Regions from separate parts of the Streptococcus sp. FDAARGOS_192 genome, predicted to be linked through region 2. Evidence: predicted binding sites of a transcription regulator. Region 2 holds the regulator's gene; the other holds the start of a gene.
The links. The regulator NrdR, encoded in region 2, represses ribonucleotide reductase genes. The targets are predictions, from matches to a motif close to ACACNATATATNGTGT.

Region 1: the regulator NrdR is predicted to act here: its motif matches at 9,877-9,892, upstream of nrdH (glutaredoxin-like protein NrdH).

What each region holds. Positions count from the first base shown of each region.
Region 1 is NZ_CP020431.2:386,372-402,299, forward strand. Features, by position in the region: gene A6J31_RS03010 (YggS family pyridoxal phosphate-dependent enzyme) at 1-423, shown strand, start outside; gene A6J31_RS03015 (cell division protein SepF) at 428-1,012, shown strand; gene A6J31_RS03020 (YggT family protein) at 1,016-1,273, shown strand; gene A6J31_RS03025 (RNA-binding protein) at 1,273-2,076, shown strand; gene A6J31_RS03030 (DivIVA domain-containing protein) at 2,129-3,004, shown strand; T-box leader at 2,991-3,204, shown strand; gene ileS (isoleucine--tRNA ligase) at 3,252-6,050, shown strand; gene nrdF (class 1b ribonucleoside-diphosphate reductase subunit beta) at 6,142-7,101, opposite strand; gene nrdE (class 1b ribonucleoside-diphosphate reductase subunit alpha) at 7,259-9,418, opposite strand; gene nrdH (glutaredoxin-like protein NrdH) at 9,513-9,737, opposite strand; gene acnA (aconitate hydratase AcnA) at 10,069-12,732, shown strand; gene A6J31_RS03060 (citrate synthase) at 12,734-13,858, shown strand; gene icd (NADP-dependent isocitrate dehydrogenase) at 13,872-15,047, shown strand; gene A6J31_RS03070 (phosphocarrier protein HPr) at 15,309-15,572, shown strand; gene ptsP (phosphoenolpyruvate--protein phosphotransferase) at 15,577-15,928, shown strand, end outside.
Region 2 is NZ_CP020431.2:2,103,058-2,118,985, forward strand. Features, by position in the region: gene sstT (serine/threonine transporter SstT) at 1-510, shown strand, start outside; gene A6J31_RS10870 (S-adenosyl-l-methionine hydroxide adenosyltransferase family protein) at 661-1,509, shown strand; gene A6J31_RS10875 (ECF-type riboflavin transporter substrate-binding protein) at 1,519-2,064, shown strand; gene A6J31_RS10880 (ABC transporter ATP-binding protein) at 2,130-3,806, shown strand; gene A6J31_RS10885 (energy-coupling factor transporter transmembrane component T family protein) at 3,799-4,629, shown strand; gene A6J31_RS10890 (potassium channel family protein) at 4,719-5,390, opposite strand; gene A6J31_RS10895 (TrkH family potassium uptake protein) at 5,430-6,794, opposite strand; gene rsmG (16S rRNA (guanine(527)-N(7))-methyltransferase RsmG) at 6,863-7,576, opposite strand; gene A6J31_RS10905 (DUF177 domain-containing protein) at 7,875-8,411, shown strand; gene A6J31_RS10910 (response regulator transcription factor) at 8,567-9,256, shown strand; gene A6J31_RS10915 (HAMP domain-containing histidine kinase) at 9,253-10,782, shown strand; gene nrdR (transcriptional regulator NrdR) at 10,904-11,383, shown strand; gene A6J31_RS10925 (DnaD domain protein) at 11,380-12,555, shown strand; gene dnaI (primosomal protein DnaI) at 12,559-13,461, shown strand; gene der (ribosome biogenesis GTPase Der) at 13,566-14,876, shown strand; gene A6J31_RS10940 (hypothetical protein) at 14,941-15,570, shown strand; gene serS (serine--tRNA ligase) at 15,606-15,928, opposite strand, start outside.

The DNA of each region.
Region 1 (15,928 bases), 490 kb from region 2:
GATGTTATTAATTTAGTTGATTATTTTCATGCTTTGGATTCTGTTAAATTGGCAGAGGAAATTCAAAAGCGTGCCGACCACACCATTAATTGCTTCCTACAAGTTAACGTTTCAGGTGAAGAGTCAAAACATGGTTTTTCACCTGAAGAACTTGATACTGTTCTAAAACAAATTGAAAATCTTGATAAGATTTGTATAGTTGGACTCATGACTATGGCTCCAATTGATGCAGATGCTCAAGAACTTGATAAGATTTTTGCTGAGACAAATGAACTTAGACAATCAATTCAAGAGAAAAAACTAAAGAATGTTCCTTGTGATCAGTTAAGCATGGGGATGAGTCGAGACTATGACATGGCTATTCAGAATGGATCAACCTTTGTCAGAATAGGCAGTGCATTCTTTAAAGAGAACGGAGAATAACCTTATGGCATTAAAAGACGCAATTGATAAAATTGTTTCATATTTTGATACCGACGAAGTAACAGATTATGAAGATGCTGCTAAAGAAGAGGCTAAAGAACGTCCAGTGAAAGCACAGAAACCTGTGCAGACACCACCTCCTCGTCAGCAACGTCAACCTGAGCGTTCTCAGGCAACAGTCCCTCCTCGTCGCCAACATGTTCATTCAGACTTACAGGAAACTCAAGTCCTTCGTAGTTTACCTCTGAGTCGTTCACAAGCAAATCAGGGACCACAACAGATGAATACAACTAAAACAACAATTGCAATTAAATATCCTAAAAAGTATGAAGATGCTCAGGAAATTGTAGAACTATTGATTGAAAACGAATGTGTTTTAATCGATTTTCAATATATGTTGGAAGCGCAAGCTCGTCGTTGTCTTGACTTTATTGATGGTGCTAGCAAGGTACTTACAGGCAACTTGCAAAAAGTTGGCTCTTCAATGTATTTGCTTACGCCAATTAATGTCGTTGTTGACATCGAAGAGATTGGGTTGGCTCATGGCAACCAAGAAGCTAATTTTGACTTCGACATGAAGAGACGTTAAGCGATGTCTGTATTACTTTATGTTATTTGGGCACGTGTTGTTAACGTGATAGAGATTCTTCTTGTAGTCTATGCTTTGTTGTCCTGGTTTCCAGGAGCTTATGATACTAGCCTTGGAAGAATCATTAGACAAATTGTTCAACCGATTCTCGCACCATTTCGTCGCCTGAATTTAGCTTTTGCTGGTATTGATTTTTCAATATTGGTAATTGTACTTCTACTAAACTTTTCACTTAGAATTCTTAGATTTATTCTACTCTGATGTCAGATATTAAAAATATTGAACAGCATTACTCGTTAGATGAACGCCCTTTTCTAGAGAAGGTTAGGGGATTTTGTCAATTAGTTGATGAAAGGTACAGTCCTTACTTAACTGATTTCTTGAATCCTCGTGAAATTCAGATTGTTGAAGAGTTAGCTCATTACTACAATTTAAAATTTTTTGTGAGTTCTACTCCTGAATCTGAAGAATATGGAAGAGTTATTCTTGCTCCCGAATATTACGAGCTTGATGACGAAGACTTTGAAATTAAACGCCTAGAAATCTCTTATGCGAGACAGTTCAATAAATTGACACACCCAAAAGTTTTGGGAGCACTGATTAATCAACTTGGTCTTGATCGTCAAGTATTTGGAGATATTATTCTTGATGAAGAAGGACGTGTTCAATTTTCCATTGCTTCTCATTTAGCAAGTTATGCGATAATGACGATTACTAAGATTGGAAATGTTTCGGTTACTCTAAAAGAAGTAAGCAAAGACGATTGGATTTCAAATCAAGAAAACTATTCACAATCTTTTGTTTTACTTTCCAGTATGCGTCTTGATAATGTGTTGGCGACGGTACTAAACCTATCCCGTTCTAACGCCTTAAAACTTATTGCTTCTGGAAAAGTTAAATTAAATTATAGACAAATTGAGAAGGCTAATCAGACGGTTATGATTGGTGATATGATTTCGGTTAGAGGTTATGGTCGATTTCGACTAGCTCAACAAGACGGATTTTCAAAGTCCGGGAAAGCTAAAATCGTTATTGAAAGTCTGTTAAGACGGAGAAAAAAGTAGTTATTTAATTTAAACCATCAGATATGGTAATGAAAAATAAAGGAGGCCTGTAATGGCTATTACAGCACTTGATATTAAAGATAAACAGTTTACAACTAAATTTCGTGGATATAATGAGCAAGAAGTTGATGAATTTCTTGATATTATTGTAGATGATTACGAAGATTTGGTTCGTGATAATCGTGAACTTGCTGCTCGTGTAAAAGAGCTTGAAGAAAAATTGGCTTATTTTGATGAAATGAAAGAATCATTGAGTCAATCAGTTATTTTGGCTCAAGAAACAGCTGAAAAAGTTAAAGCTTCAGCGGCTGACGAATCAGCTAACTTGATTAATAAGGCTAACTTCAATGCTACTCATTTGGTTGAAGAAGCTAAATCTAAGGCATCTGAAATTCTTCGTGATGCAACAGATGAAGCCAAACGTGTTGCCATCGAAACGGAAGAACTTAAACGTCAAAGTCGTGTCTTCCACCAACGCCTATTGGCTGCAGTTGAAGGTCAGCTTAGCCTAGCAAGTGCTCCAGAATGGGGTGAATTGTTGCAACCAACAGCTATTTATCTTCAAAATTCAGATGCTGCCTTTAAAGAAGTTGTTGAAAAAGTTTTGGATGAGCATGTACCTGATTCAAATGATGCAGCTTCATTTGATGCAACTCGTCAATTCACTCCTGATGAAATGGCTGAACTTCAACGTCGTGTTGCTGAAAGTAATAAGCAAGTTGAAGATTTCTCTAGTCCAGAAGTTGATGAAACAAACGAAGTGGTTTCAACTCCTGTTGATTTTGGTATTCCAGATACTTTCGAGAGTGAAGTAGCAGATTTCCCAACTTCAGCACCAGTAGATGAAGTTTGTGATTTGCAACCTGAGTCAACAGGTGAAATTAATCTTAACGAAACACAAACGTTTAAATTGAATATTAGCGAATAAGAAAAATACAACTTACCAAGTATATTAACAGCGAGTGGGAGATGGTGTGAGTCCCACATTCCCTATTTGGATAGTTATCATTTTCAAGCATTCTAACTGAACTAAGTAAGTTAGAAGGATGGTCCTCCTTACGGACATATGAGGGAGCAAATGTTTTTTTGCTCTGAATTAAGGTGGTACCACGAGCTTTCGTCCTTTTTGATGAAGGCTCTTTTTATTTAGTAAATTAATTTAAAGAGGAGATATAATGAAACTCAAAGAAACCTTAAATCTAGGTAAGACAGCTTTTCCAATGCGAGCTGGACTTCCTAACAAAGAACCAATCTGGCAAAAAGAGTGGGAAGATGCTAAGATGTATCAACATCGTCAAGAGTTGAACCAAGGTAAACCTCACTTCACTCTTCATGATGGTCCTCCGTATGCCAATGGTAATATTCACGTTGGACATGCGATGAATAAAATTTCTAAGGATATCATTGTTCGTTCAAAATCAATGTCTGGTTTCTATGCTCCTTACGTTCCTGGTTGGGATACGCATGGTCTTCCAATTGAGCAAGTGTTGGCAAAACAAGGTGTGAAACGTAAAGAACTTGATCGTGCTGAATACCTTAAGATGTGTCGTGATTATGCACTTTCACAAGTTGACAAACAACGTGAAGATTTCAAACGTCTTGGTGTTTCGGCTGATTGGGATAACCCATATGTTACTTTGACACCAGACTATGAGGCTGCACAAATCCGTGTATTTGGTGAGATGGCTAAAAAAGGTTACATCTATCAAGGTGCAAAACCAGTTTATTGGTCATGGTCATCAGAATCAGCACTTGCTGAAGCTGAAATCGAGTACCATGATTTAGTTTCAACTTCACTTTACTATGCCAATAAGGTTAAGGATGGTAAAGGAGTACTAGATACAGATACATATATCGTAGTTTGGACAACAACACCATTTACAGTAACAGCTTCACGTGGTTTGACTGTTGGTGCTGATATTGAATATGTTCTCGTAAAACCTGCCGGAGAAGACCGAAAATTTGTCGTTGCTTCTGAATTACTTAATAGTCTTTCAGAGAAGTTCGGTTGGACAGATGTGGAAGTATTTCAGTCATACCGTGGTGAAGAATTGAATCAAATCGTCACTGAACACCCATGGGATACAGAAGTTGATGAGCTTGTTATCCTTGGTGATCACGTAACTACAGATTCAGGTACAGGTATCGTCCATACGGCTCCTGGTTTTGGTGAGGATGACTATAACGTAGGTATTGCTAATGGCCTTGAAGTTGCCGTAACCGTTAATGAGCGTGGTATCATGATGGAAAATGCTGGCCCTGATTTTGAAGGTCAGTTCTACGATAAAGTGGCGCCAATCGTTATGGAAAAACTTGGTGATTTGCTCCTTGCTAAAGAAGAAATCTCACACTCATACCCATTTGACTGGCGTACGAAGAAACCAATCATTTGGCGGGCTGTGCCACAATGGTTTGCCTCTGTTTCTAAATTCCGTCAAGAGATTTTGGATGAGATTGAAAAAGTTAAATTCCATTCTGAGTGGGGTAAAGTTCGTCTTTACAACATGATTCGTGACCGTGGTGACTGGGTAATCTCTCGTCAGCGTGCTTGGGGTGTGCCACTCCCAATCTTCTATGCTGAAGATAAAACACCAATCATGACTGAAGAAACAATCGAACATGTGGCTAAACTTTTCGAAGAGCATGGTTCAGTTATCTGGTGGGAACGTGATGCCAAAGATCTTCTTCCAGAAGGCTTTACACATCCAGGTTCACCAAACGGAGAGTTTACTAAAGAAACTGACATTATGGACGTATGGTTTGACTCAGGTTCATCATGGAATGGTGTCGTTGTTAACCGTCCTGAGTTGACTTATCCAGCTGACCTCTATCTCGAAGGTTCAGACCAATATCGTGGATGGTTTAACTCCTCACTTATCACATCTGTTGCTAATAATGGTGTTGCACCATACAAACAACTCTTGTCTCAAGGTTTTGCGCTTGATGGTAAGGGTGAAAAGATGTCTAAATCCCTCGGTAATACTATTGCTCCTAGTGATGTTGAGAAACAATTTGGTGCTGAAATTCTGCGTCTTTGGGTAACAAGTGTTGATACAACTAATGACGTTCGTATCTCAATGGATATCCTTAGCCAAGTATCAGAATCTTATCGTAAGATTCGTAACACACTTCGTTTCTTGATTGCTAATACATCTGACTTCAATCCAACAACTGATGCAGTAGCCTTTGAAGACTTGCGTTCTGTAGATCAGTACATGACTATTCGATTTAACCAATTAGTTAAGACTATTCGTGATGCCTATGCAAACTTTGAATTCTTAACTATCTACAAAGCCTTAGTTAACTTTATTAACGTTGAGTTGTCTGCTTTCTATCTTGATTTTGCTAAAGATGTTGTTTACATTGAAAGTGCAGAATCACTTGAACGTCGTCAAATGCAAACAGTCTTCTACGATATTCTTGTCAAGATTACAAAACTATTGACACCAATTCTTCCTCACACTGCAGAAGAAATTTGGTCATATCTTGAATTTGAAACAGAAGACTATGTTCAATTGTCAGAGTTGCCAGAAGCAGAAGAATTCGCTGGTCAAGATGCACTTCTTGAAAAATGGAATGCCTTCATGGATTTCCGTGGCCAAGCTCAAAAAGCTTTGGAAGAAGCGCGTAACGAAAAAGTTATCGGTAAATCGCTTGAAGCTCATTTGACAATCTATCCTGATGCTGAAGTCAAAGAACTTCTTGAAGGTTTGAATACTAACCTTGCTCAACTTTTGATTGTTTCAGCATTGACTATTGCTGAAGGAGATGCTCCTGAGTCTGCTGTAAGCTTTGAAGGTGTAGCATTCACAGTAGAACGTGCTGAAGGTGATGTCTGTGATCGTTGCCGTCGTATCGATCCAACTACCAAAGAACGTAGCTACAATGCGACTATCTGTGATCACTGTGCTAGCATTGTTGAAGAAAACTTTGCTGAAGGTGTAGCAGAAGGTTTTGAAGTAAAAGCAAAATAAAATAAAAAGAGTTCAATTTGAACTCTTTTTCTATTTGTTTTTCGAATATAGTATTGAACACAATAAAAAAACTAGCTCAGCTAGTTTTTTCTTATAGTCCGTAGTTATAATCATCATCTTGCATGGCTTCAACAGTACCTAGAAGGTAACCATTACCAACTTGAGAGAAGAAGTCGTGGTTAGATGTTCCTGTAGAAATACCATTCATAACGATTGGGTTAACATCGTTCGCACTATCTGGGAAGAGTGGATCTTGTCCCAGGTTCATGAGAGCCTTGTTGGCGTTGTAACGAAGGAAAGTCATAACTTCCTCAGTCCATCCAACACCATCATAAAGAGATTTAGTGTAGAGCTCTTCATTTTCATACAATTGGTAGAGAAGATCATACATCCATTCACGGAAACTTTCTTGCTCTTCTTCAGTCAATTCGTTGAACCCTAGTTGGAATTTATAGCCAATATAGGTTCCGTGAACAGATTCGTCACGGATAATGAGCTTAATGATTTCAGCGACATTAGCTAGCTTGTTATTACCAAGATAATAGAGTGGAGTGAAGAACCCTGAATAGAAAAGGAATGTTTCAAGATATGTTGAAGCAACCTTTTTCTGAAGAGGCGTTCCATTTTCATAGATATCGTTAATGATTTTCGCCTTGGTTTGGAGGTATTCGTTACTGTTAGTCCACTCGAAAATTTCTTCAATTTCAGATTTAGTATTCAAAGTTGAGAAGATTGAAGAGTAAGATTTGGCGTGAACAGATTCCATGAACTGAATGTTGTTCAATACAGCTTCTTCATGAGGTGTACGGACGTCTGCACGAATGGCTTCAACACCAGTTTGAGATTGCATGGTATCTAGCAAGGTTAAACCACCGAAAACTTTTCCAACCAAATCCTTTTCTTCAGCTGAAAGTTTACGCCAGTCATCAAGGTCATTTGAAAGTGGGATACGTGTATCTAGCCAAAATTGTTCCGTCAATTTTTCCCAAGTAGATTTATCAATCGCATCTTCGATTTCATTCCAGTTAATGGCTTTGTAGTAAGTTTCCATTAGAAACCTCTTTCTTTATTGATATCGTTACTATTTTATCATAATTCAAAATCATGATATAGTTTTTTGAGTTGATCTATTAAAAAAGTCGGCGAACCGACCTTTTAATGCATTTTGTAAATAAGACTAGTGAGGTTGTTATCGTTAAATCACTATCTTAGATGACACAGCTTTCACATTGGTTAGAACCAACCTCTTCACCGTCATCTGTATAAGTACGGATGTAGTAGATTGATTTAATTCCCTTGTTAAAGGCGTAGTTACGAAGGATAGAAAGGTCACGAGTCGTTTGTTTATTTTCTGTTTTCCATTCGTAAATTTCTTTTGGTAACTCACTACGCAAAAATAGGGTTAATGACAAACCTTGATCAACGTGTTCAGTTGCAGCGGCATAAACGTCGATAACTTTACGCATGTCCATGTCGTAGGCTGAAGTGTAGAAAGGAATTGTGTCTGTTGAAAGACCGTTGGCTGGATAGTAGATTTTTCCGATTTTCTTTTCTTGACGTTCTTCAATACGTTGTGTGATTGGATGGATAGAAGCCGAACAGTCGTTAATGTAAGAGATTGAGCCATTTGGCGCAACAGCCAAACGGTTTTGATGGTAGAGTCCATCTTTCTTAACGAGTTCACGGAGTTCTTCCCAATCTTTAGCTTGTGGGATGAAGTGACCATCGAAAAGTTCTTTGATACGGTCAGATTTAGGAACGTATTGGCCTGTAACGTATTTGTCAAAGTAAGAACCATCAGCATATTTTGATTTTTCAAAACCGACAAAGGTTTCTTGACGTTCACGGGCAATGTTGTTAGATTCAACTAAAGTCCAGTAGTTCATAAGCATGAAGTAGATATTAGTGAATTCAACAGATTCAGGGCTACCATACTTGATATGGTGTTTAGCGAGGTAAGAGTGAAGCCCCATAGCTCCCAAACCAAAGGTATGAGCTTGTTGGTTACCATTTTTGATAGATGGTACAGCATCAATACTTGAGCTATCTGTAACAAAGGTAAGCGCACGTGTCATTGCTCTAATCGAACGACCAAAGTCAGGTGAAGTCATCATGTTAAGGATATTAGTTGATCCAAGGTTACATGAAATGTCTGTACCGAGTTTAACAAACTCTTGTGCATCGTTAAGTTCACTTGGTGTTTGAACTTGGAGAATTTCAGAACAGAGGTTGGACATGATAATCTTACCATCGATTGGATTGTGTCGATTGGCTGTATCAACATTGACGATATATGGATAACCTGATTCTTGTTGGAGTTTAGAAATTTCAGTTTCTAGCTCACGGGCATTAATCTTGGTTTTTGTGATATTTGGATTGGCAACCAACTCATCGTACATAGCTGTAATATCAATGTAGTTATATGGTTTACCGTACTCTTTTTCGACTGAGTAAGGACTGAAGAGGTACATATCTTCATTATTACGTGCCAACTCGTAGAATTTATCTGGAACTGTAACACCAAGTGATAGTGTCTTAACACGCACCTTCTCATCAGCATTCTCTTTCTTAGTAGAAAGGAAGGCAAGGATATCTGGGTGGAAAACATCCAAATAAACAACACCAGCACCTTGACGTTGGCCAAGTTGGTTTGAGTAAGAGAAGCTATCTTCAAAAAGCTTCATAACAGGCACGACACCAGAGGCTGCCCCAGCATATCCTTTGATAGGAGCACCAGCTTCACGAAGGTTAGACAGGCTAATACCTACCCCACCACCAATACGTGATAACTGGAGGGCAGAGTTGATAGAACGTCCGATAGAATTCATGTCATCTGTTACTTGAATAAGGAAACATGACACGAGTTCACCACGACGGCTACGTCCAGCATTTAGAAATGAAGGAGTAGCAGGTTGGTAACGTTGGTGAATCATTTCGTTGGCAAGGTCACTAGCTAGGTTTTCATCACCATCAGCAAAGTAAAGGGCGTTGAATAGAACACGATCTTCAATACTTTCGAGGTAAGACTCGCCATCGTTTGTTTTGAGGGCATATTGTTGGTAGAACTTGTAGGCTGCCATGAAAGATTGGAAGCGGAATTTTTGAGAATGAATTTCTGCAGACAATTTTTCGATGAAAGCAGGTTCGTATTTACCGATGAATTCAGACTCAATATAATCGTTCTCAATCAAATAATTAATTTTATCTGTGATGTTGTTGAATGCCATTGAATTTGGCTTAACGTTTTCAAGGAAGAAGGCACGAAGCGCTTCTTTATCCTTATGCAAAGGAATTTGACCGTTAACAGGACGGTTAATTTCGTTGTTGAGGCGGAAGTATGAAACATCGCCAAGATTTTTTAAAGACATAATACAGATACCAGGCTCAGTTTATTTAATAGTAGATTAAGGTTAAAACATTAAACTAAGCAAACAAGTTCCTTTCTATATAAAAACTTGATAATTAAAGGATTTCTTTAAGTTTGGTAGGTTGAAAACCTGAAAAGACGATATCGCCGGCTTCAATAACTGGAGCAGCAGTGAAACCGAGGCTTTTAACGTAATCGATTTTTTCTGGCTGTTCATCAATGTTGATTTCTTCGAAATCAGCACCTTCCTTTTCCAAGAATTTTTTAGTCATTTTGCACTGCATGCAGTTGTTTTTAGAAAACAATGTGATCTTTGCCATTGCAAATACTCCTTTATAAAAAGATTTTAAGTGGCCAAGAGCCACTTTTTCGACTCTAATAGAATACCCAAAATATAGGGAAAAATCAAGCTAAATATCTTAAGGAAATACAAGATTTTGTGTTTAGTATTAAAACACAACCCTATATTTTGTGTTTTAAAGGCTTTTTTAAGTTTCCTAAATTAAATAGGATTTGTTTATGGAATTGACTAAAAAAGAAATATCTCACCTATGATGTTATATAATATAACATCAAAATGCCAATTCTATTTGTTTTTTCAAAAAAAACAGTGTAGAATAAAGAAAATTTTTAACTAATGGAGGTTCAAGTATGCAAGAATACTGTTCAAATCTAACTGTAAATGGTAAGACATTCTCTTTCTATGATCTCGAAAAAGCAGCAAAATCTCATGATGTTAAGGTCGGAGAGCTACCTTATACCATTCGAATAATACTTGAAAGTCTCCTCCGAAAAAAAGATGGCGAGGATGTTAAGGAATCTCACATTTCTGATCTAATGAAATTTCCGAATTTTCCAACAATTTCTGAAGTGCCTTTTAAACCAAGTCGTGTTATCTTACAAGATTTTACAGGAGTTCCTGTTGTTGTTGATTTAGCTTCAATGCGTGATGCTATAGTGGCTAATGGTGGTAAAGCCGAATTTATTAATCCCGAGATTCCAGTAGATTTGGTCATCGACCACTCTGTCCAAGTGGATTCATACGGATGTGATACTGCTCTTGAAGATAATATCAATCTAGAGTTTAAACGTAATAACGAGCGCTATGAATTTCTTAAGTGGGCTGAAAAGTCTTTTGAAAATTATCGTGCGGTTCCACCAGCTACAGGTATTATTCACCAGGTTAATATTGAATTTTTGAGTGATGTCATTATTGAAAATGATGGGCTCCTATATCCTGACTCTATGTTTGGTACAGATAGTCACACGACTATGATTAATGGTATTGGCGTCCTTGGTTGGGGCGTTGGCGGAATTGAAGCTGAAGCAGCGATGCTCGGTGAAGCATCTTATTTTCCAATTCCAGAGGTTATTGGTGTACATTTGACAGGAGAGTTGCCTAAAATTGCAACGGCAACAGATTTGGCTCTCAAGATTACTCAGGTGCTTCGTTCTGAAAATGTGGTTGGTAAATTTGTTGAGTACTTTGGACCTGGCTTGAAGAGTTTGTCTCTAGCTGACCGTGCCACAGTCGCTAATATGGCACCAGAATATGGTGCGACCTGTGGTTATTTTCCTATTGATGACGAGACTCTTAACTACATGCGTTTAACTAACCGTGATGAGGATCATATCCAAGTCACTGAAGCCTATACAAAAGCCAATCATCTTTTCTATGATCCAAGTAAAGAAGCCAAGTATACTAAGATTGTTGAAATCGATTTGTCATCTATTAAACCTTCTATCTCAGGTCCTAAACGTCCACAAGATTTGATTCTCTTATCAGATGCTAAGCAAGAATTCCAGGATGCAGTGGTACGAGAAGCAGGTGTCCGTGGTTTCGGTTTGGATAAGGAAGAGTTAGTAAAAACTGCAAACGTTGACTTTGAGGATCATTCAGAAACAATTCAAACAGGTCATGTGGCCATTGCAGCTATCACATCATGTACCAATACTTCAAATCCTTACGTTCTTATGGCAGCCGGTCTTTTAGCTAAAAAAGCGGTTGAGAAAGGATTAAAAGTCTCTCCAACAGTGAAGTCATCTTTGGCACCCGGTTCTAAGGTTGTTACTGGTTATCTCAAAGCTTCAGGCTTGCAAACCTATCTAGATAAGCTTGGCTTTAACTTGGTAGGTTACGGTTGCACAACCTGTATTGGGAACTCAGGAGACTTACGTCCTGAGGTGGCTAAGGCTATTGTAGACACTGATTTATTAGCGAGTGCTGTTTTGTCAGGAAATCGTAATTTTGAAGGGCGTATTAATCCACTTGTTAAAGCGAATTTCTTGGCTAGCCCACCATTGGTTGTTGCTTATGCCTTAGCTGGTAACACGAATATTGATTTGACAACTGAACCTTTAGGTTTTGACGACAATGGTCAAGCTGTTTATTTAGAGGATGTTATGCCATCTCGTGATGAAATTGAGACTTATGTTGATAAATACGTCACCCGTCAACTCTTCCAAGATGAATATGCCAGTGTCTTTTCTGATAGTGAGAAGTGGAATGCCATTCCTACTGAACAAAGTCAAAATTATAAATGGAATCAAAACTCTACCTATATTCAAAACCCGCCTTACTTTGATGCTTTAGGAGATGATTTGAGCATTAAACCATTGAAAGATTTGAAGGTTTTGGCTAAATTTGGAGATACGGTTACAACAGACCATATTTCTCCGGCAGGTAATATTGCCAGAAATAGTCCAGCAGCTCGTTATTTGACTGAGAATGGTGTTGATTATCAAGAATTTAATTCTTATGGTAGCCGTCGTGGTAATCATGAAGTCATGATGCGAGGAACCTTTGCTAATATTCGTATCAAGAATGAGCTAGCAGATGGAAAAATTGGTGGATATACTAAATATGATGGTGACATTCTACCTATATATGATGCTGCTATGAAATATAAAGAAGCTAATCAAGATACGCTTGTAATTGCCGGTAAGGATTATGGTATGGGCTCAAGTCGTGACTGGGCGGCTAAAGGTGCTAATCTTCTTGGTGTAAAAGTAGTGCTTGCTGAGAGTTTTGAGCGTATCCACCGTTCAAATCTCGTTATGATGGGGATTTTACCAGTCCAATTTATGGAAGGAGAAAATGCTGAAAGTCTTGGATTGACAGGACATGAGACCTTTAGCTTTGACCTTTCAGAAAATCCAGGTGTCCATGATGTTATCACTGTTACAGCTTCAACACCTGAACAAACCAAAACCTTTAAAGCCTTGGTACGCTTCGATGCAGATGCTGACATTCGCTACTATAAAAATGGTGGTATCTTGCCAATGGTTGTAAGAAAAAAATTGAAGGGGGCCTAATATGACAACAGTTGAAATTAATGGACTTAAGGATATGATTGCCTGTAATACTAGGATTTCATCTATTATCGATGATCATTTATCGTATTCGGGATATGATATTTCTGAGTTTATGGAAAATAAAGCGTCTTTTGAGGAAGTGATTTATCTCTTGTGGAATGGTCATCTTCCTACGCAAATGGAACTTAAGTATTTTGAAGCTGAGTTGCGTAAGAACTATGATATTTCTGATGCTGTAGAACAATGCATTCTTATCCAGTCTCGTCCACATTTGCACCCAATGAGTGTGTTACGTTCAACAGTCTCCCTTCTTGGAGTTTACAATGTTGACGCCGAGGAAAGATCCATGGAGGCAATTTATCAGCAAAGTATTGAATTGATGGCTAAATTGCCTACAATTATTACGACTTTTGCACGCTTACGTACTGGTAAAATGCCTCTCAAACCAAGAGAAGATTTAGGTTTTGCAGCTAATTTTCTCTACATGCTGAATGGTGTTGAACCTTCTGAAATTGAAATTGAAGCTATGAATAAGGCATTAATTCTACATGCTGACCATGAGTTGAATGCTTCAACTTTTGCAGCGCGTGTTTGTGCCTCGACTCTGACAGATATCTATTCTTGTGTCACAACAGCTATTGGAGCTCTAAAAGGTCCCCTGCATGGTGGAGCTAATGAACGCGTCTTTGATATGCTTAAAGAAATCCGTGAATCTGGTGATGTTAATGCTTACTTGCAGGAAAAACTTGATTCTAAAGAAAAAATCATGGGATTTGGACACCGTGTATACAAGAAACAGGATCCTCGTGAAATTTTCTTAAGAGATATGGCTAAAAAGTTGACAGAGGGTACTGAGAATGAAGAATTCTTTAATATGTCTCAAGAAATTGAAGAATTCATGAAAGATAAGAAGGGATTGATTCCCAATGTGGACTTCTATTCAGCCACCGTATACCATACTCTAGGAATTGACAGCGATATCTTCACCCTTATCTTTGCTATGAGTCGTGTTGCCGGCTGGATTGCTCATATTCAAGAGCAGCAAAAAAATAATAAATTGATTCGTCCACGCTCGCAGTACATCGGACAAGAAAATATGACGTATATTCCTTTAGAAAAACGCTAGGGAGGAAAGCTATATGGCAGAAAAAATCGTAATGAAAAATGGACAGCTTCAAGTTTCTGATCGTCCAATTATCCCTTTTATTGAAGGAGATGGTGTTGGACATGATATCTGGAAGAATGCCCAAGCAATCTTTGATAAAGCAGTAGAAGTAGCCTATGAAGGAAAGCGTCATATTGAGTGGCAAGAGCTTTTAGCCGGTAAGAAGGCTTATGACAAAACAGGTGAATGGTTGCCGAAAGAAACCTTGGAGGCTATTCGAGAAAGTTTAGTAGCTATTAAGGGACCGCTTGAGACGCCAGTAGGTGGTGGTATTCGTTCTTTAAATGTAGCTTTACGTCAAGAACTTGATCTCTACGCTTGTGTTAGACCTGTTCGTTACTTTGACGGAGTAGCAAGTCCACTTAAGGAACCAGAAAAAACAAATATTACTATCTTCCGTGAAAATACTGAAGATATTTATGCGGGGATTGAATGGGAAGCAGGAACGGCAGATGTCAAGCGCGTGATTGAGTTTCTCCAGACAGAAATGAATGTTAATAAAATTCGCTTCCCAGAATCAAGTAGTATCGGAATCAAGCCAATTTCAATAGAAGGAAGTAAACGTCTCATTCGCTCTGCTATCGATTATGCTCTCAAGAACAATCTAAAGAAAGTGACATTGGTTCATAAAGGGAATATTCAAAAATTCACAGAAGGTGGCTTCCGTAAATGGGGTTATGAAGTAGCTCAGGAAGACTATAAAGCAGAATTGCTAGCTGGTCGTCTAGAGATTAATGATATAATCGCTGATAACTTTCTCCAACAGATTCTTTTGAATCCAGAAAAATTTGATGTTGTTGCCTTAACTAACTTGAATGGTGATTATGCCAGTGATGCCTTGGCTGCACAAGTTGGTGGTATCGGCATCTCCCCTGGAGCCAACATTAACTATCAAACAGGCCATGCTATTTTTGAAGCAACACATGGAACAGCTCCAGATATCGCGGATCAAGATAAGGCTAACCCTTGCTCAGTTTTATTATCTGGCTGCATGCTTCTAGATTATATTGGTTGGACTGAGGCAGCTCAACTGATTACAAGTGCTATTGAGAAGACATTTAAAGCTGATATCTTTACAGCTGACTTAGCATTTGGGAAACAAGCTTATTCAACGAGTGCCTTTAGCAATCAAATTCTTTCAATTATGTGATTGTTTTTGCTCGAAAATGAAAATTAACGATTGAAAACACCATGAAAGAAATTTTCTGAAAATGTTGTAAATAACTAGAGACTAGTATTTGCTTATGTTTTAAAAAATGAAAATGAGCAGTAAAATGAGAGACAGGCTTTTGAAAAACTTGTAGAAAGTACGTTTTAACCTTGATAATCTCAATTAGCTATGTTATAATTCTAAATTGTAAGGGTTATCATTGATAACTCAAATATTCCAAACTAAGAAGGAGAATCCATTATGGCTTCTAAAGATTTCCACATTGTTGCAGAAACAGGTATCCACGCACGTCCAGCTACTTTGCTTGTTCAAACAGCTAGCAAATTTGCTTCAGATATCACTCTTGACTACAAAGGTAAAGCAGTTAACCTTAAATCTATCATGGGTGTTATGAGCCTTGGTGTTGGTCAAGGTGCTGACGTAACTATCTCTGCAGAAGGTGCTGATGCTGATGATGCAATCGCAGCAATCGCAGAAACAATGACAAAAGAAGGATTGGCATAAGAATATGACAGAAATGCTTAAAGGAATCGCAGCATCTGATGGTGTTGCAGTTGCTAAGGCATATCTGCTTGTTCAACCGGACTTGTCATTTGAAACTGTAACAGTTGAAGATACAAGTGCAGAAGAGGCTCGTCTAGATGCTGCTCTAGCGGCGTCACAAGACGAGCTTTCTGTTATCCGTGAAAAAGCAGTTGAAAGCCTTGGTGAAGAAGCGGCAGCCGTTTTTGATGCTCACTTGATGGTTCTTGCTGACCCAGAAATGACTGGTCAAATTAAAGAAACTATCCGTGCTAAACAAGTTAATGCTGAAGCTGCTTTGACAGAAGTAACAGACATGTTTATCGCTATTTTTGAAG
Region 2 (15,928 bases):
TTTGTGATGATGGGCAAAAATCCTTTCCCACTAGTTTTCCGTTGTTTGAAAGACTCTGGGATTACAGCCTTCTTTACTCGCTCGTCAGCAGCCAATATTCCAGTTAACCTTCAACTTTGTAAGGATCTTGGTTTGAATCCTGATACCTATTCGGTTTCTATCCCTTTGGGGTCAACTATTAATATGGCTGGAGCAGCCGTGACAATCAATGTCTTAACGCTTGCTGCAGTAACGACTTTGGGAATTCAGGTCGACTTTGCGACAGCACTCATTCTTAGTGTGGTTTCAGCTATTTCTGCTTGTGGTGCCTCAGGTATTGCTGGAGGATCCCTCCTATTAGTGCCAGTAGCATGTAGCCTCTTTGGTATCTCAAATGATTTGGCCATGCAGGTTGTCGGTGTCGGCTTTATCGTAGGTGTCATCCAAGACTCCTGTGAAACAGCCCTTAACTCTTCAACAGACGTTCTCTTTACAGCAGTAGCAGAAAAGAGCCGTTGGAAGAAAGCATAGCTAATTGTATAAGGTCGGCCTATTTGGCTGGCTTTTTGATTTTAGAGAAAACATAGTCAAAGACTATAGCTAGCTCAAGGATCTATCATCTTTAAAAAGCCCATAAAATATGGTAAAATAAACCGTTCAAAGAGAAAAAGTGAAACATTTATGACTAATAATTTATTGGTGCTTCAATCAGACTTTGGTTTGGTTGATGGTGCTGTTTCGGCCATGATTGGTGTGGCCCTTCAGGAAGAACCTAGTTTGGGAGTTCATCATCTGACACATGAGATTACCCCCTACAACACTTTTGAGGCTTCTTATCGTCTGTTTCAGACCGTTGAATACTGGCCTGAGGGGACAACCTTTGTTTCGGTAGTTGATCCGGGTGTAGGTTTCTCACGTAAAAGTGTGGTTGCCTTAACAAAGACGGGGCAATATATCGTCACACCAGATAACGGGACACTTTCTTATATCAAAAAGGTTGTTGGTATCGTGGCTGTTCGTGAGATTTCAGAGGTTGAGAATCGTCGTAGCAATACAGAACTTTCTTATACCTTCCATGGTCGTGATGTTTATGCCTATACAGGGGCTAAATTAGCTTCTGGTCATATCAGTTTTGAAGAAGTCGGTCCTGAGTTACCTGTGGACAAAATTCTAGAACTTCCAGTGGTTGAAACCATCATAGAGGATAATTTAGTTCGTGGTGCGATTGACATTTTGGATGTCCGTTTTGGCTCTCTTTGGACCTCTATCACACGTGATGATTTTTACGCTTTAGACCCAAACTTTGGTGACCGCTTTGAAGTAACCATCTTTAACAATGATATGTTGGTTTATCAAAATCAGGTTACCTATGGAAAATCATTTGCGGATGTTCGTATTGGTCAACCAATTATTTATATCAATTCCCTCTATCGTGTCGGTTTAGCCATTAACCAAGTGTCTTTTGCCAAGGCATATAATATTGGTGTAGGCTCTAACTGGCACATTGAAATTAAACGTTTAGGAGATTAAAGTAAGATTATGAAGAATAATTCAATTCGTACAGTAGTTGCGACAGGTATTGGTGCAGCACTCTTTATTATCATTGGTATGTTTGTTAATATTCCTATTTTTGGGAACACTAGCATCCAACTTCAGTATGCTGTTCAAGCACTATTCTCAGTTGTTTTTGGGCCTATTACAGGTTTCTTTATGGGCTTTATTGGGCATGCGCTTAAAGATGGCATTCAATACGGAAATATCTCATGGGCTTGGGTACTTGCAAGTGCTATTACAGGTCTTGTGATTGGTCTATTTAGTAAAAAATATGACGTCACAACTGGCAAGTTCTCTTTGATGAGTATGATTTGGTTTAACCTAGTACAAGCATTGGCCCTCCTTATTGCCTATGGTATCGTTACTCCTATTGGTGATAGACTCCAATTTGCACAAGCCTGGTCATACCTTTATGCACAAAGTTTTGTAGCTGGCGTAGCTAACTTTATTACAATTGCAATTGGAGGAACCCTCCTTCTTGCAATCTATGCTAGCTCACGTACACAATCTGGTAGTCTTACCAAAGACTAGCATGAATCATAGGAGAGTGGGACTGTCAGTTTGTTTTGATACCTCCTCTCTTTTTTAGTAGAAACATGGATAAATACATTAGTTTTAATCAGTTTACATTTCAATATGATGCGCAAGCAGAAGCGACGCTTAAAGATATCAGCTTTGATATTGCCAAGGGCGAGAAAGTCCTAATCTTAGGTCCTTCTGGTAGTGGAAAGTCGACTCTAGCTCAGTGTCTCAATGGTATCATACCTAATATTCATAAAGGTCAGGCACAAGGCCAGGTAAGGATAGATGGTCAGGATATTTTTAAGCAATCTATCTATGATAAGTCACAGTTGGTATCGACGGTATTGCAGGATCCAGATGGTCAGTTTATTGGCCTAACAGTAGCCGAGGATTTGGCTTTTGCTTTGGAGAATGATTGTGCTGATCAAAGTGAGATGAAAGATAAGGTAGCCCTCTGGGCTGAGCGTCTAGACTTGACCTCTCTTTTAAACCACCGCCCTCAAGATTTATCAGGTGGCCAAAAGCAACGAGTCAGTTTGGCTGGTGTCTTGATTGATGAGAGTCCTATTCTTTTATTTGATGAGCCTCTGGCAAATTTAGATCCTAAATCAGGGCAGGAAACCATTGACCTCATTGATAAGATCCACAAGGAGGTGGGAGCTACGACGATTATTATTGAGCATCGCCTAGAAGATGTTCTTTATCGTCCCGTTGACCGCATTTTATTGGTCAATGATGGAGAGCTCCTCTTTAATGGTAGCCCAGATGAGCTCTTATCGAGTACGCTCTTGCTAGAAAATGGGATTCGCGAACCTCTATATGTGACGGTTTTACGTCAGTTGGGATTTGACACAAGGAGTGCACAAAATCTTAGTCAATTAGATGCTTTAGACCTATCTGACCTTGCTCTGCCAGACAGAGTTTTGAAGGATAAAAAAGACAGTTCGAGTGACTCTATTTTGAAGGTTGAGAGGCTTAGCGTTTCCTATGGAGATAATCCAGCAATCATAGAGGATCTGTCCTTTAGCTTGAAAAAAGGTGAGCGACTAGCGATTGTCGGTAAAAATGGGGCTGGAAAGTCGACGCTTGCCAAGGCTCTATGTGGTTTTGTCCCAAGTCAAGGAAAATTGACTTACAAGGGTCAGGATATTAGTCAGGATAGCATTGCCGAGCGCTCAGAACGTATAGGCTTTGTTTTGCAAAACCCAAATCAGATGATTAGCCAAACTATGATTTTTGATGAGGTCGCTCTTGGTTTGCGTTTGCGAGGAATTGAAGAGGCTGAGGTTGAAGAACGTGTTTATGAGGTCTTGAAGACTTGTGGTCTCTATAGTTTTCGTAAATGGCCCATTTCTGCGCTTTCCTTTGGTCAGAAAAAGCGCGTGACCATTGCGTCTATCTTAGTTTTGAAACCTGAAATCATTATCTTGGATGAGCCAACGGCTGGTCAAGATTACAAGACTTACACAGATATCATGAATTTCTTGGACAGTCTTCAAAAGCAAGGTCATACGATTGTGATGATTACTCATGACATGCAGCTCATGTTGGAATATAGCGATCGTTGTCTCGTTGTGGTTGAGGGTGAAATCATTGCAGACGACAAGCCTGTTACAATTCTTAATCAGAAGGATTTACTAGAGTCAGCTAATCTCAAGCAGACCTCTCTTTATACTTTGGGTCAGAAATTGTCAAGTGATCCAGTAGAAGTAACCCAGTATTATATCGAAAAAGGAGGCCCTAATGTCTAATCGTTTAATTGGTTATCAGTCAGGTCAAGGTTTCCTCTATGATTTGTCTGGGGCAAGTAAGATGCTTTTCTTTATCTTGGTTTCAGTTGCCTGTATGGCAACCTATGACCCACGCTTTATCCTAGCGGTAGGCTTACTTTCCATTTATCTCTTTTATTTGGCTAAGATTCGTTGGCGAGATATTTCTTTTGTTGTTAAGATTATTGGATCCATTGCCCTCTTTAATTTACTTATGGTCTACCTTTTCGCACCTGGTTATGGTGAAGAAATTTACGGGGCAAAGACAGTTCTTATTGAAGGCTGGGGGCGTTTCTATCTAACCAGTCAGGAGCTTTTTTACCTTGCAAATCTATTGCTTAAGTATTTTTCAACGGTCCCTCTTGCCATTCTTTTTCTTATGACCACTCATCCGAGTCAGTTTGCGGCTAGTCTTAATCAGATTGGAATTCCTTATAAATTTGCCTATTCCGTTAGTTTAACCTTGCGTTATATTCCAGATGTCCAAGAAGAATTCTTTACGATTCGTAAGGCTCAAGAGGCTCGTGGTTTGGATTTGTCGCAAAAGTCGGGATTGGTCAAACGTATTCGCGGGAATCTCCAAATTGTTCTTCCACTAATTTTTTCATCTCTCGAACGAATTGATACCATATCGACAGCTATGGAGCTACGTCGATTTGGTCGCTATAAAAAACGTACCTGGTATGTGCATAAATCTTTGATGAAACAAGATTACCTTGTCATCGTGTCAGCTATTCTTTTATTGGGGATTAGTATAGGCTTAATCTTCCTCAATCATGGTCGTTTTTACAATCCATGGGGATGATATTCTTGGCTTTTAGTAAAAGTATGCTATTAAGCACAACTAAAAACGTTCCAGTCTTGTCTAGATGAACGAGATTGGAACGTTTTTTGTTATTTTAAATATCCTAAATAATCAAATTTTTCTAGTGTTCGATTGTCAGCGACAACTAGTATGATCCCTTCATCAGGTAGTTTCTTACTTGGGTCAAAGTGGGTGTTTAACTTGCCACTTTTCTCATCTCTAAAACCAATAACATTGACGTTATAATTTTGTCTTAGATTTAAAGTATGCAAGGACTTTCCAGCCCATTCACTAGGAATTTTAAGTTCAATTAAAGCTACATCGTCCTCTAAATGAAAAACATTTGATATGTTATAGCGGAGGATATTTGAAGCCAATTCTTTTGCTGTGCTACGTTCAGGAGTGATGACCCAGTTAGCACCCATTCCGTAAAGGACTTCCTCATAATTGTTATTCATAGCTTTGGCAATAATATTCTTAATACCAAGTTTTTTGCACTGCAAGAGCGCTAGCGCAGACGATTCTAGGTGTTCTCCAGTTGCAATAATGACTGAGTCGCAAGTATCGATACCAGCAGAACGTAGAAATTCAATGTCAGTAATGTCCCCAACAGCAGCCTTAGTCACCTGATCAGCAAGGAAATCAATTGTTGTAGCATTATTATCTAAGGCAATAACATCTTGTCCAAAAGAAGAGAGTTCGGTTGCAATAGTTTGTCCAAAGATTCCCAAACCAAGGACCCCAATAATTTGTGTTTTCATATAAAATCCTTTCAGAATATTGTCAATTAATAAAATAGTTTAGCCGACTGAAATGTCAGTTGGGGCATAAGAGATATGTTTTTCTTTTTTGGTCATCAAGCTCAAGAGAACAGTGATAGGTCCGACACGGCCAATGAACATCAGAGCCATGATAACAAGGCGTCCTAGGGTATTTAGATTAGGGGTCAAATCCATTGAAACACCAACGGTAGCAATGGCTGACACACTCTCAAAAAGTAGGCCTAGTGGAGAGAGAGTAGGATTAGTTTCCAGCAAAATAACATAGCCGACAAAGAGCATCGTTAGGAAAAAGAGTATAACTGTGAATGCTTGCAAAATGGTTTTGTTAGATATAATACGGTTTCGAAAAACCACGCTCGAGTTACCAGATAGCTCTGACTTAAAAAGTAGGAACATGATAGAGGCAGTTGTCACCTTGATACCACCCGCAGTTCCTCCAGGACCACCCCCAATAATCATTTGAATCATAAAAAGAAGATTTGTGGAGAAATCTGCATTGGTATAGGAAATAGTTGCAAAGCCAGCGGTACGCATGGTTACAGTCTGAAAGAAACTTACCAGAAGTTGTTGCCAGACATTGAGAGTACCGATTGTCTTAGAGTTATCCATTTCCAGTAACCAAGCAAGCAGTGTTCCTCCTAATAGGAGACAACCCGTACTTATAAGCACAAGACGGCTTTGATTACTGAAAGGTCTCCAAGCTAATTTCCAATTCCTTGGACGATCTTTAATATAACGTCTCATTAGTTGAATCAAATCAATCCAAACTGCAAATCCCAAGCTTCCAGACATGATGAGAAAAGCTACAGCAAGGTTAATGGTTGGATTGGTTGCATATTCTTGTAAACTGTTAGAACCTAAGTTATCAAATCCAGCATTACAAAAGGCAGAGACAGCTAGAAAGAGACTATTAAAGATGCCATGACCAAGTCCAAAACGAGGAATGAAATCAGTCATAATCACAAGTGCTGCCATAGCTTCAATAGAAAAAGTTATTTTATAGACCTTAAAAAGATAAGCCTTCAAATCTTTTTGGTTATCCCTACTAAGTGCGGATTGAAGAAGATCTTGATCGCTCAGTCCTAATTTATTTTTAAGGGTATAGGTACTAAAGGCTATAAGAGAGACTAGTCCAAGTCCTCCCGTCTGCATGAGAAGCATAGAGAGAATTTGACCAAGACCATTGTAAGCCTTACTGACCGGGACAACAGAAAGTCCAGTTACACAGACCATTGACACAGTATTGAAGAGATGGTCTAGGTAGCTTGTTTCTGGACTGTTAGCATAGTGGCTCATGGGAAGGCTAAGTAAAATACTCCCCACTATAATGACAAAGACAAAGCTGAGCACAAGCTTTTGCGTGACAGAAAGACGATTTATCAATGAAAACCTCCGAGTTATCATAAGAATAAATAATAGTCCAAGGAGCAAGAAACATCCTTGGATAAACGTTATAACGGCTTCTTGTTAGGCATCCCAGCACGACGTGGGTACTTATTTGGGGTTTCTTTTTTCTTATCGACAATGGTGATATTACGTCCATCCCCATTTGGCAGTTTATAGTTCTCGTTGAGAACAGGCTTGGCAAAAAGCAAGTTCAAGGCATTTTTAGCATCGGCTAGCTCTTCGTCAGCTGCTGCAGCTTTAAGTGCAATAAGCTGTCCACCCACCTTTAAGAAAGGAATGGTCAATTCTGAGAGAACCTGCATGCGTGCAACGGCACGGGCAGTTACAATATCAAACTGAGCACGGAAGGCCTTGTCTTGTCCAAAATCTTCTGCCCGTCCATGATAGAAGTGAACACCGCTGAGCTCAAGTTCATCGGCCAATAGATTTAGGAAATTGATGCGTTTATTAAGAGAGTCAATGATAGTCACATCAAGATCAGGACAAAGGATTTTCATAGGGAGACTTGGAAATCCAGCCCCAGCTCCGATATCGAGAAGTCGAATAGTCTGAATTTTAATATGTCCTTGGAGAACAGGAGCTAGGGAATCGTAGAAATGTTTGAGGTAGACCTCGTCTCTTTCTGTGATTGCAGTAAGATTAATCTTTTCGTTCCATTCTACCAAGAGCTCAAAGTAGCGTTGGAATTGGTCTTTTTGTTTTTGGCTGAGATCGAACCCCAGTTCTTTCAGAGCCTTGTAAAAATCTTCAGGTGTCATTTTATATTCCTTTTATCTAGTTTCAATGCTCTTATTTTACCATAATTAAGAGCTTTCATCTAACGCTATAAGACAGATGGAAACTAGGTCTGAGTAAGTTTCTCATTAGCTTTGAAAAAAGTTCTAAGTTTAAGAAATATGTAATATTAAAGGTGTTATTTTTTCTTAAAAATTTGATATAATACTAATTAAGTCTAAAATCATAATCATGCTCTCTAATGAAAAGTGAATGTGGGGGATTATGGTCTTGTGGATTGAAAATAGATCCCTATGGGGAAATTTAATTTGAGGATTAAAAATGATTTATCTTTCAGAAGTTAGAAAGTCTCCAGAAGGGCTCGCCTTTAACGAAGCACCTTCTTTGTTGGAGTCTATTAAAGAACGCTATGATCAAGTTTTAAATCTTGAACAGATTCAAGCAAGTGGGCAGGTAGCCTATGACAATGGTTTGTACCTTTTGGATTATCAACTTAGCTATGATATTACCTTGCCATCTAGCCGTTCACTTGAACCTGTGACACTTAGTTTTAACTATCCGGTTTCAGAAACCTTTATACAAGAGGCAGATGCTGCTCTTCAAAAAGAATTAGTCGAAGAAAATCTGGTTCTTATCTTGGATGGGGATACCATTAATCTTGATGAGAGTATTCTAGATAATATTCTTCTTAATATTCCTTTGAGAGTACTAACACCTGAGGAAGAATCAGGACAAATTTCGCTCTCTGGGAATGACTGGGAAGTCTTGTCAGAAGAGGACTTTGCCGCACTTCAACAGGAGAAAAAAGAGGCAAGTAATCCCTTTGCCCAATTGAACGGTCTTTTTGATGAAAATTAATTCAAAAAAACAAACTAAAAATGTTTGACAATTTTAAAAATCTATATTATTATATCATTAGAAGTTAATTTTCGGATTTATTCATTGGGTAGATCTACAGACTTTTTAAGGGAAATGGAAGTCAAAAAATTTTAAGAAAGTGGTAAATACTTATTATGAGCAAACGCATTTTGATTGTTGAAGATGAGAAAAACCTTGCTCGTTTTGTCTCTCTTGAACTTCAACACGAAGGATACGACGTTGTGACAGCAGACAACGGACGCGAAGGACTTGAAATGGCACTCGAGAAAGATTTCGATCTTATTCTCTTGGACCTTATGTTGCCTGAGATGGACGGTTTTGAAGTAACGCGTCGTCTCCAACAAGAAAAAGATACTTATATTATGATGATGACAGCTCGCGATTCAATCATGGACATTGTTGCTGGTTTGGACCGCGGTGCTGATGACTATATTGTAAAACCATTTGCGATTGAAGAACTATTGGCACGTATCCGTGCAACCTTCCGTCGTCAAGATATCGAAGCTGCTAAGAATGCACCAGCAAAAGCATCAACTTATCGTGATTTGAAATTGGATGTTCAAAACCGTACAGTTGTTCGTGGTGATGAAGCAATTCCATTGACAAAACGTGAGTTTGATTTGTTGAACACACTTTTGAGCAATATGAACCAAGTGATGACCCGTGAGGAACTCTTGCTTCAAGTTTGGAAATATGATGACGCCATCGAAACAAACGTTGTAGATGTTTATATTCGTTACTTGCGTGGAAAAATCGATGTTCCAGGTAAGGAATCATATATTCAAACAGTACGAGGAATGGGTTACGTTATCCGTGAAAAATGAGTAAATTACAAGATAAATTATTTGGTAAAGTAACCATTAGAAAAAAGTTGACCATGACAACTGCTGTGGTCTTCTTTCTTGTATTGTCGATGTTCACTCTGGTTGTTGTTTTCTCAGCCAATACGCTACTTTTGCAACGTGAACGTCAAAATGTAAACACTACAATCTCAAAAGTTGTTACTTATATCGAAAAGGACTGGGACTCCGACGAGGAGTTGAGTCCAGAACCGCTTTTAGCGGCCCTTTATTCACCTAAAAATATCTATGCATCGATCATTAATGGTGTGCTTTCCGAAAAGCACTCTTTGGATGGTCAGGTTGCGATTTCTAATAAATTATATTCTAACCAATCTGTTTTTGTTTATGACAAAAAGGGAACGTTTATCTTTACTTCTGAGGAGAATACAGATTCGCCTCCAGGTATGTCCGAGGTAAACAAACTGAAGTCAGTTTCTTATAAAGGGAAGCGTGGTTTCTTGCTGCAAGTTCCAATCTACGGTAAAGATAAAAAGACCATCGTTGGTTATGCCCAAATTTTCCATGATTTGGAATTCTACTATGCTCTTAAAGAGCGTTTGATTTTCTTATTGATTTTCCTAGAAGTGGGGATGACGGTCCTAGTTATCGCAGCGACTGTAGTTGTCCTGACATCTATTCTTCGTCCGATGAGACAGTTGCACGAAACGATGGGAGTTATCACCGATTCGCCAAGTGATTTGGAACTTCGTTCTAAGATTGAAAGTCACGATGAAATTGGTGATTTGGCGGTTAACTTTAACCGTATGATGGATAAAATCCAAGAAAATAATCAGATGCAGATGCGTTTCTTGAGTGACGTCAGTCATGAATTGCGTACACCGATTGCGGTTATCAAGGGGCATATGGACCTCTTGCAACGTTGGGGTAAAAATGACCCTGAAATCCTTGAGGAAAGTCTTGAGGCTGCAAGTCACGAGGCCAACCGTATGACGATTATGATTAATGATATGTTGGATTCTATCCGTGTCAAAGGATCATTTGAAAATCACAGAAACGATACTTGTGATTTGAATTCTTCAATCCGTACGGTTATCGGTAACTTCCGTGTCTTGCATGAAGACTACCAATTCTATCTCAATGATTTCGAGAGCTCAGAGCGCCCTGCACAGATTTACAGCCAACACTTTGAACAGGCGATTACGATTTTGATTGATAATGCGGTCAAGTATTCTCCTGTTAACAAGGAAATCCAGGTTACAATTAAGGCTCTGGAAGATGAGATGTTGGTCCAAGTGCAAGATAATGGTGAAGGAATCTCTAAAGAAGATATTGAGCATATCTTTGAGCGCTTCTACCGTTCAGATAAGGCACGTAATCGTACGACAACGCAATCTGGTGTTGGTATTGGTTTGTCAATCCTTTACCAAATTGTGGAAGCTTATCGCTGCCGTATCGATGTTAGTTCTGAACTTGGTGTTGGAACACGTTTCGACCTTTACATTCCATTTGCAGATGGAGAAACGACGACACCTCAACTTGAGCTTTAAATCAATTTATAAGAGTCTTAGAGTGATTCTTGGTCGTGAGCACGCCTCGTTTAGAGCGTGCTTTTTGTGTGTTTTTATGGTAAAATAGAGTACCGAATTTCAAAGATTGGTGGTGAAGTGCATGCGTTGTCCAAAATGTCAACATAATAAATCTAGTGTTATCGATAGCCGTCAGGCAGAGGATGGGAATACCATTCGTCGTCGTCGTGAGTGTGATTCTTGTCATGCTCGTTTTACAACTTTTGAGCGTGTGGAAGAAGTTCCACTTTTGGTTGTCAAAAAAGACGGTACTCGTGAACAATTCTCTCGCGATAAGATTTTCAATGGTATCTTGATGAGTGCTCAGAAGCGTCCGGTTTCTAGTGAGGATATCGAAAATGCCATCACCCGTATTGAGCAAAATATTCGACGTAACCATGATGGAGAGGTTGATAGTGATGTCATTGGGAATTTAGTGATGAAAGAACTCGCTGACCTTGATGAAATTACTTATGTACGTTTTGCTAGTGTCTACCGTTCTTTCAAAGATGTTGATGAGATTGAAGAGTTGCTTCAAGAAATCACCAAAACTGTACGTGCGAAAAAAGAGTCTAAAAAATGAGACCTATTGAAGAATTTGTCTATGTTGGCAATCAGGTTATCGTTCCCGATCAGGCAAGTTTGATGCGTTGCTATTATCCCATTATTGGGAGTGAAGGATACGCTCTCTACCAGTATTTCGTGGCTTTTTATGACAATGGTAATCACCGCCATAAGTTTGCGGCTATTCTGAACCATCTTAACTTTGGAATGCAGCCCCTTCAGGAAGCACTGGCGGTTCTGACAGCAGTAGATCTCTTGGCCTTTTACCACTCACCTCAAGGGGTTTATGTTATAGAGCTTAAGTCTCCCTTATCAATTGAGCAGTTTCTAAAACATGCCGTTTATAGTTCACTTCTCGAGCAAAAGATTAGTGAACCAGCAGTAGATGCTTTGAAACCGGCAGGTCTACAAGGCTTGCAAGATTTATCTAAACGTTTTTCGGATGTCTTTACCGATGAGCGTTTGGCTCAAAAGTCTGTGTCTGAAATCAAGCCTAAAAATTCGTTTGATTTAAGCAGTTTCAGGAATCGTATGCAGGCTGACGGACTTGTATTTACAGATGAAAAGACAGATGTGCCAGAAATCTATAAATTGTCTGAAACTCATGGCATGAATTGGTATGATACCTATCTCTTAGCGAAAAAGACAGCCGTGAACCACCAGATTATTGTCAAGCGTATGCAGGTGCAATTAGAACAGGCTCAAGCTCAAACATTGGGTGGTGATTCTGCTTTGACGGAGACGGAGAAAAAGATTCTTAAAGCGGTTAGGTCCGAAAAGCCTATAGATTACTTGCAAAGTGCTAAAGGCCCAAGCGGGACTGTGACTAATTCTGAGAAGCAGATTCTCACGGATTTGGCACAAAGAGGCTTTATGGATGAGGTAATTAACCTCATGGTTGCCTACAGTTTGGGACGGACACGTTCAACGAATGTAAATCGAGAGTATATCTCTAAACTTGCCAACGATTTTGCCTTTAAGAATATCGTCACTGCTGAACAGGGGCTTTTAGCTTTGCGTAGTGGTTACGATAAGAAATCACAGCAAGCAAAAGCTGATTCTAAGAAGAAAACAAATGTGCCGAGCTGGAGTAATCCAGATTATGATAATCAAACCAGTCAGGCTGATCAGGCCAAGTTGGATGAAATTAGACGTCGAGCTTTGGCAAAACTAGAAAAAGGAAAGGAGTAGCCTATGGAAAGAGTTGGACAAACCCTAAACCGAACAGGGCATCATGGGTCTGGCAATGCAACAGATTTAACGAAGCAAATTTTAGCGGATCCAAGAGTGGCTAGCTTTATTCAAGAGCATAGCCTAAGCCAGGATGAAATCAAGCGTAGTCTTCCTAAGTTTAATCAATTCCTGGTGGAATGCCGTAAGGTAAAGGAAGGTGATGCCTCGTATATTGCCAAAGGGTATGAACCGATTCTGACCATGAATGAAGGCTACGCTGATGTCACCTATAAGGAGACGCGTCAGCTCAAAGAGCAACAAGAACAGCAGGCTATTGCTAAACGGATTAATTTGGTGAGTCTGCCTCAGTCTTATCGTAAGATTACCTTTGCGGACATTGCTCTAGATGATGTGGCTCGTGTTGATACCTTTGAGAGTCTCGTGGATTTTGTGGCGAATTACCCTAGTCCAGACCAGAAAGGCCTTTATATCTACGGAGACATGGGGGTTGGAAAATCCTTCATGTTGGCTGCTATGGCTCATGAACTTTCAGAGACCAAGAAGGTTGCGACGACCATTATTCATTACCCATCATTTACTATTGATGTTAAAAATGGAATCAAGGATGGTTCTGTCAAGGAGCAAATTGATGCTGTCAAACAGGCGGAAGTTTTGGTTCTAGATGATATTGGTGCAGAACAATTCTCTTCTTGGATTAGGGATGATGTTTTGCAAGTTATCCTCCAGCATCGCATGATTGAGGAGCTACCTACCTTCTTTACGTCTAACTATAGTTTTGCGGATTTAGAAGCTAAGCTATCCAATGGACGTCAAGGAGACGAGACTTGGCAGGCCAAACGTGTGATGGAGCGTATCCGTTTTCTTGCCAAAGAGGTTCACTTGAAGGGTGTTAATCGCCGTTAGGGTGATCCTAATAATGATAAAGAATAAGAGAGTTTGCTTTCCTTGGTGGAAGTGAGACTGCTAAATGAAGAAAGGAATCCCTATTTAATCAGGGACTTAAACATATGACATTACCTACAGTTGCTATCGTGGGTCGCCCAAACGTTGGGAAATCGACCCTATTTAACCGAATTGCGGGTGAACGTATCTCTATCGTCGAAGACGTTGAAGGGGTAACACGTGACCGTATTTATACCTCTGCTGAATGGCTTAATCGCCAGTTTAGCTTAATTGATACAGGTGGTATTGATGATGTTGATGCACCATTTATGGAACAAATTAAGCACCAAGCTGACATTGCCATGACTGAAGCTGACGTTATTGTCTTTGTCGTTTCAGGTAAGGAAGGCGTGACAGATGCGGACGAGTACGTTGCTCGTATTCTCTATAAGACCAACAAGCCTGTTATCTTGGCGGTAAATAAAGTGGATAACCCTGAGATGCGTGCAGATATCTATGATTTTTATTCTCTTGGACTTGGTGATCCTTATCCAGTTTCATCTGTTCACGGTATCGGTACAGGGGATGTTCTCGATGCTATCGTTGAAAACCTCCCAACAGAAGTTGAAGAAGAAAATCCAGATATCATTCGTTTTAGTTTGATTGGACGTCCAAACGTCGGAAAATCAAGCTTGATTAACGCCATTTTGGGTGAGGACCGAGTGATTGCCAGCCCGATTGCTGGTACTACTCGAGATGCCATTGATACAAACTTTGTGGACAGTGAAGGTCAAGAGTATACCATGATTGACACCGCTGGTATGCGTAAATCTGGTAAGGTTTATGAAAACACAGAAAAATACTCTGTCATGCGTTCAATGCGTGCCATTGACCGTTCTGATATCGTCCTTATGGTTATCAATGCCGAAGAAGGTATCCGTGAGTATGATAAGCGTATTGCTGGTTTTGCCCATGAAGCTGGTAAAGGGATTATCATCGTAGTTAACAAATGGGATACGATTAAGAAAGACAATCATACCGTTGCTAACTGGGAAGCAGATATCCGTGATCAGTTCCAATTTTTGAGCTATGCACCAATTATCTTTGTATCGGCTGAGACGAAACAACGTCTTAACAAGTTGCCAGAGATGATTAAACGCATCAGTGAGAGTCAGAACCGTCGTATTTCATCAGCTGTTTTGAATGATGTTATCATGGATGCCATTGCCATCAACCCAACACCAACTGACAAAGGAAAACGCCTTAAGATTTTCTATGGCACACAAGTTTCGGTTAAACCACCAACATTTGTTATCTTTGTCAATGAAGAAGAGCTTATGCACTTCTCATACATGCGTTTCTTGGAAAATCAAATTCGTCAAGCCTTTGGTTTTGAGGGAACACCAATCCATTTGATTGCTCGTAAACGTAAATAAAAAAAGAGACCAACCGGAATAGAATCGTTATGGGTTGGTCTTTTATCATTGTAAGGAGAAAACGATGTTAGAAAATATTCAATCTTATTTATCTAAACAAGGGGTTAAGTATATCAAACCTGAAAAAGCGGGCCCACATAAGGAAGAGATGGAAGACCTCAAGGCACTTGGTCAAGCAGCTCGTAAGGAGATGCAGGCTTTAGCAAAACTTCTAGAGGAGCGTTTGGCACCCTTTAAGATGGATCGTGTCAGTAATTGGGCTAATCAAGCACAAATATGCCGGCCACACTTTTGGTGCTATTACAGGGCCCCTGAGGATAGTTTAGACGATGTTGCCATGGCGATTCGACTTTATGGTCAGCCTGAAAAATGGGGGATTTCAGTAGAAGTTAGCTTTGTCGAACGTAAAAAATCAGATACCACTCTAGCTAAGCAACATAAGGTCCTAGACTTACCGATTGCACCCTCTCTATACTATTTTGCTCAGGAAAATGGTGTTAGTCATCGTGTGGAAGGAACTGAAGAGAATCGCCAGATGCTTAAAGAAGCAATTAGAGATGGTCGTGTTCGTAAGGTCTTGGTCAAGTATGATGTCCCTGTGACTGCTAGTGAAACAATGGAAGAGTTGGTAGAAGAACTCGCTGATGGATTCTATAAGTTGAAACCATACTACGAGGAAGCTAATCAAAACTAAAAGAATCTCCAGTTTTTTCTGGAGATTTCTCTTATTTATTTTGGTGAAATCACTTCAGCACCACCCATGTAAGGGCGAAGAACTTCAGGGATAGTTACTGAACCATCTTCGTTTTGGTAGTTTTCAAGGATAGCGGCTACTGTACGTCCAACAGCAAGTCCTGAACCGTTAAGAGTGTGAAGAAGTTTTACCTTACCATCAGCTTCGTCACGGTAACGGATTTGTGCACGACGGGCTTGGAAATCTTCTGTGTTTGAACATGAAGAAATTTCGCGGTAAGTGTTTTGTGCTGGAATCCAAACTTCCAAATCGTAGGTTTTAGCAGCTGAGAATCCCATATCGCCAGTACATAAAGTGA